Variovorax paradoxus: one gene and its partner. The protein of the gene in region 1 binds, or shares a complex with, the protein of each later gene. Links are inferred from orthologs where the notes say so. Each region holds a gene or a part of one and is shown in the gene's direction. Other genes may lie near its edges.

What was found. Proteins that work in one complex are often made in the same cells at the same time.
Region 2: the proteins of dapF (region 1) and AACL56_RS23095 are in contact, whole or in part, in a solved structure (PDB 5YGU), measured with the Escherichia coli proteins. The link is inferred for Variovorax paradoxus from one-to-one orthologs.

The regions. Positions count from the first base shown.
Region 1 is NZ_LR743507.1:1,623,025-1,625,965, forward strand. It holds dapF (diaminopimelate epimerase), read left to right. Parts: upstream 1-1,003; coding sequence 1,004-1,879; downstream 1,880-2,941. Other genes in the region: AACL56_RS07255 (DUF4303 domain-containing protein), read right to left, coding at 1-931; AACL56_RS07265 (DUF484 family protein), read left to right, coding at 1,876-2,577; AACL56_RS07270 (YdcF family protein), read left to right, coding at 2,574-2,941. UniProt on the Escherichia coli protein: Involved in the succinylase branch of the L-lysine biosynthesis and in the biosynthesis of the pentapeptide incorporated in the peptidoglycan moiety. Catalyzes the stereoinversion of LL-2,6-diaminopimelate (L,L-DAP) to meso-diaminopimelate (meso-DAP).
Region 2 is NZ_LR743507.1:4,889,018-4,891,764, forward strand. It holds AACL56_RS23095 (RNA pyrophosphohydrolase), read left to right. Parts: upstream 1-913; coding sequence 914-1,582; downstream 1,583-2,747. Other genes in the region: AACL56_RS23090 (proline--tRNA ligase), read right to left, coding at 1-766; AACL56_RS23100 (CNP1-like family protein), read left to right, coding at 1,530-2,123; proB (glutamate 5-kinase), read right to left, coding at 2,174-2,747. UniProt on the Escherichia coli protein: Master regulator of 5'-end-dependent mRNA decay.

The DNA.
Region 1 (2,941 bases):
CGGTGTCGCTGGGGGCGCCTGTTCCGGTGCCGTCGGCCTGCGCGAGTTGCGAAAGCAGCCAGTCGCTTTGCCCCAGGTAGGCTAGGGCGCGTGCAGCCCAATGGCGGCCGGGCTCGTCGCGCGACTTCACCATCTGCGTCTTCAGCGCGTCCAGCACTTCGGGCGTGGCTGTGCCGATGCGGCCCAGCAGCCGTGCGCCTCTCCAGGCGTGGTCGTTCCTGTCCTTGCCTTTGCCGTGCCGCATGCGTTCGAGCAAGGCGGGCACGGCCGGCGCACCGATGGCACAAAGCTGTTCGGCGGCTTCCTCTGCGCCGATGGCGCCGTCGAAGCGGTCGAGCCGGCCGATCAGGAACGCGACGCGCTCGGCCACCGGCAGCGCGGCCACGCGGGCGCGTTCGCGGTCGGCAGCGGCCTCCGTGGTGAAGGTGCGTTCGAAGGTTTCGTCGCCGAGGCAGCGCCGCGCCAGGGCGGTGGCGTATTCCTCGTCGTGCACGAAGACCACGAAATCGGGCGTGAGCGGGGGTGCGCCGCCCAGCGCTTCGCGCACCTTCCGCGATGCGCTCGCCAGCACGTCGAAGCAGTCTTTTTCGGCCTGCAGCCAGTCGGCGCGCGAACCCCGGCGGGCGGCGCTGTCGGCGGCCTCGGCGGCGGCCCGCAGCGCGGGGCTTTCGTAGTCGATGAGCTCGTGGTCCCAGTCGGCGGGGTTCCAGTCGGCGTCCCAGAAGTCGGGCGATGCGCGGTCTTCGTCCCCGCGCGCGGAGACGGTGTTGGCGGCGAGCGAGGGCAGGGCGATGATGCCGTCGCACTCGCGGTACACGCCGTGGAAGGCCGCGACGTAGAAGCGCTCTTCGGGGTTGTCGTCCAGCAGGCGGCGCAACGCCCGCACGGCGTCCTCGACGACCAGCGGTTCCAGGGCTTTCCAGTGACTCATGCGGGCCTCTCCCTCGGGCTTTCGTTTGGGCCTGCGATCGTAAAGGGCGGTGCCGGTGGCGATAATCCGGCGATGCGAATCCGCTTTACCAAGATGCAGGGGGCCGGCAACGATTTCGTCGTGCTGGACGAAACACGCGGCACGCTGGGCCTCACGGCCGCGCAATACCGCTTTCTGGCCGACCGCCATTTCGGCGTCGGCGCCGACCAGATCCTGACCGTGCGGCCCTCGCCGGCGGCAGGCATCGATTTCCAGTACGTCATCCACAACGCCGACGGCGGCGAGGTGGAGCAGTGCGGCAACGGCGCGCGCTGCTTCATGCGCTTCGTCAGCGAACACAAGCTGACCGACAAGTCCGAGGTGCGCGTGCAGACGCTGGCCGGCGTGATCGAGCCGCGCATGGGCGCCGATGGCCGCGTCACGGTGGACATGGGCGCGCCCATCTTCGAAGCCGCGCGCGTGCCCTTCGACACCGCGGGCCTCGACGCGCAACCCGAAGGTTCCTGGGAGAAGTGGCACCTGGCGCTTGGCACCCGCGCGGGCAGCGCTATTGTTTCGGTAGCGGTGCTGTCCATGGGCAACCCGCACGCGGTGCAGGTGGTCGACGACGTCGAGGCCGCGCCGGTGGCCGAGCAGGGACCGCAGATCGAGCACCACCCGCGCTTTCCGCAGCGGGTGAACGCGGGCTTCATGCAGGCGGTGAGCCGCACGGACATCAAGCTGCGGGTGTTCGAGCGCGGTGCCGGCGAAACGCTGGCCTGCGGCACGGGTGCGTGCGCAGCGGTGGTGGCGGGCATCCGGCTGGGGCTGCTGGAGCGCCGGGTCGACGTGCAGACGCACGGCGGCGTGCTCACGATCGAGTGGCAGGGAGAAGGCCAGCCGGTGCTGATGACCGGGCCGGCCACGACGGTGTTCGAGGGCGACATCGAGGTGCCAGAGCTGCCATGACCACTTTCACGAACAACAACGACGCCAACGCCATGAACCCGATCACCGAAGACGACATCGCGAACTACCTGGCCAACACCCCCGACTTCTTCGAACGCCATGCCCAGCTGCTGGCGCAGGTTCAGCTCACCAGCCCGCACGGCAACCGCGCCGTGAGCCTGCAGGAGCGCCAGGCCGAGATGCTGCGCGAGAAGATCAAGGCGCTGGAGCACCGCCTGATGGACATGGTGCGCCACGGCACCGAGAACGTGGTGATCGCCGACCGCCTGCAGCGCTGGACCAAGGGCCTGCTGACCACGCGCGACCCGCGCAGCCTGCCGTACCGCATCGCCGTCGACCTGCAGTCGCTGTTCCTGGTGCCGCAGACGGCCATCAAGGTGTGGGACTGCACGAGCGAATACCTCAACGAGGCCTATGCCCAGTGGGTGAGCGACGACGTGAAGGCGCTGGCCACCTCGCTGACCTCGCCCTACTGCGGGCTCAATTCGGGCTTCGAGGCCGCCAGCTGGCTGCCGGAGCCGCAGGCGGCCATGTCGATCGCGCTGATTCCGCTGCGCGCCGACGCCGAGTCGCCGGCCTTCGGCATGCTGGTGCTGGCCTCGCCCGACGCGCAGCGCTTCAATTCCGAGATGGGCACCGACTTTCTCGAGCGCATCGCCGAGCTGGCCTCGGGCGGGCTCTCGCGGCTGCGTCCTTGAAGCGCCCGCGCTGGTTGCGGCGGCCCTGGCAGGCCGCGCTGGCCGGCGTGCTGGCCGGCGTGCTGCTGGCCGGTGTGGCGGCCTATGCGGCCATCGGCGCCTTCATCTGGTGGCATGCCGAGACGCTGCTGGCGCACCCGCCGCAGCGCCCGGCCGACGCGGCGCTGGTGCTCGGCAGCCGCGCCTACCTCGACGGCAAGCCGCATCCGTGCCTGGCAGGGCGGGTCGACACCGCAGTGGCCATGGCCAGGACCGGCCTGGTGCGCCAGCTCGCGTTCTCGGGCGGCGTCGACTCGGAAGACGGCCGCACCGAGGCGACGGCCATGAAGGAGCGTGCCGTCACGGCGGGCTTTGCCGGGCCGAT
Region 2 (2,747 bases), 3.3 Mb from region 1 along the record:
GCGTCTTCTCGAGCGCCTTGGCGGCAGCGGGACGCGGGCCCGATGGCGCCAGGGCTTCCGCCTTTTCCATGTTCGCGGCGTAGCTGCTGTCGGGGCAGTAGACGATGGCGTCTTCGCCGGTGGCGGCAATCACCTGGAACTCTTCGCTCAGGTCGCCGCCGATGGCGCCGCTGTCGGCCGCCACGGCACGGTAGCGCAGGCCGAAGCGGTCGAAGATGGTGCGATAGGCCTGCGCCATGACCTGGTAGCTGGCCTTGGCGGCGTCGAGGTCGCGGTCGAAGCTGTAGGCGTCCTTCATGATGAATTCGCGCCCGCGCATCAGGCCGAAGCGCGGACGGCGCTCGTCACGGAACTTGGTCTGGATCTGGTAGAAGTTCTTCGGCAGCTGCTTGTAGCTGCGGATTTCCTGGCGCGCGATGTCTGTCACGACCTCTTCGCTGGTCGGCTGGATCACGAAGTCGCGATCGTGGCGGTCCTTGATGCGCAGCAGCTCGGGGCCCATCTTCTCGAAACGGCCGGTTTCCTGCCAGAACTCGGCGGGCTGCACCACGGGCATCGTCATCTCGACAGCACCGGCGCGGTTCATCTCCTCGCGCACGATCGCCTCGACCTTGCGGATCACGCGCAGGCCCATGGGCATGTAGGTGTAGATGCCCGTGCCGAGCTTCTTGATCATGCCGGCACGCATCATGAGCCGGTGGCTCGCGACCTCTGCGTCAGCGGGCGCTTCCTTGAGGGTGGAGACAAAAAATCGGGAAGCTTTCATCGGGATGGCAGTGATGGAGTCGCGGGATTCGAAGTTGGGAAGTGGGGGACTGCTCCCCCGGAGAGACCCTGAGAGCCTGGCATCGGCAGCTTGCCGAGGGCACCCCGGCATGCATAATCGACTCAGTTCAAAAATTGGGGTTTGATTATGCTCGACCGGGACGGCTTCAGGCCCAACGTCGGCATCATCCTGCTCAACCAGAGAAACCAGGTTTTCTGGGGCAAGCGCATACGCACACATTCCTGGCAGTTTCCGCAAGGCGGCATAGATCGCGGCGAAAGTCCCGAACAGGCCATGTTCCGGGAACTGCACGAGGAAGTGGGGCTCCACCCGGAGCACGTGCGCATCGTGGCCCGTACCCGCGACTGGTTGCGCTACGAGGTGCCGGATCGGTTCATCCGCCGTGACGCACGGGGCCACTACAAGGGCCAGAAACAAATCTGGTATCTGCTGCAACTCGTCGGCCACGACTGGGATCTCAACCTGCGTGCCACCGACCATCCCGAATTCGACGCTTGGCGCTGGCACGACTACTGGGTGCCGCTCGACGTGGTCGTCGAGTTCAAGCGCGGCGTCTACGAGATGGCGCTCACCGAGCTTGCTCGCTACCTGCCGCGGCAGGATTTCCGCAACCGCTTCCTGCGCAGCAACGTGCGCGCTCGCGAGTTCGAGCGCCACCCGCTGGACGCCGGAGCCCCTCCCGGACTCGACCTGCCGCCCGGCGGGAGCTTCGATCCGCATCCCGACATTCCTTCAGCGAGCGATGAACCTTCCCTTCCCCACAACAAAGCGCCCTTCCTTCCGACGCAACGCTGAGCGCGCCCTTCTGCTTCTGTGCTTCGGCGTGCTGGCAGGCTGCGCCTCGGGCACGCACGACACCGACAACGCCGACTGGGCTCAATCGGGTTTGCCGCCGCCGCCCAAGCGCTACGAAACGGACAAGGAATGGGAGGAAACTGCCACACCGCCACCTCCGGCCTTCAGCGAAAGCCGGTTGCTGCCGATCCAGATGCCCTCATACATGAGCCTCCAGTTCGGCCTGGACCCGAAGACGATCGCCATCACCGGCGACGGCATCGTGCGCTATGTGGTCGTGGCGCACAACAAGAGCGGCGGCGCACTCAATGCCTTCTACGAAGGCGTCCGTTGCTCGACTGCGGAAATGAAAAGCTATGCCCGCTACAACAATGGCGCCTGGCAGGATTCGCCCAAGCCCGAGTGGAAGCGTCTGAACGACATGAATTCGAGCTATACCCGGGCGCTGGCAACGCAGGCACTGTGCCGCGGCAATGCGCCGCGTGCGTCGGTCGGCGACATGGTCCAGAACATCCGCAATCCGATTCGGGAAGTGCAGTAGCCTGCACCGGGTCAAACAAGAACGGGGCCTTGAGCCCCGTTGTTTTTTGATCAGCCTGGCATCAACACCATGTTGTCGCGGTGGACCATTTCGGGTTCCGCCACATAGCCCAGCAGCCGCTCGAATTCGGTCGATGGCTTGCGGCACAGCAACCGCGCCTCCACGCTCGAGTAGTTGGCCAGGCCGCGGGCCAATTCGACACCGTCGGCATCGCGCACTGCAATGACATCGCCGCGCGAGAATTCGCCCGACACGCCGGTCATGCCGATCGGCAACAAGCTCTTGCCTTCCGCGCGCACCTTGGCGGCGGCCCCCGCATCGACGACCACCGCGCCACGCAGTTGCAGGTGATCGGCCATCCAGCGCTTGCGGGCCTGGTGCTTGGCAGTCTGTGCCACCAGCAAGGTGCCGATGGCTTCGCCGCGCGTAAGGCGCAACAGGGCTTCGGGCTCGCGGCCCCAGGCGATGACGGTGGAGGCGCCCGAGCCGGCCGCACGCTTGGCCGCGAGAATCTTGGTGATCATTCCACCGCGACCGATGCTGGACCCGGCGCCGCCGGCCATGGCTTCCAGCGCAGGGTCTCCGGCGGCGGCCTCATGGACGAACCGGGCATCGGGATCCTTG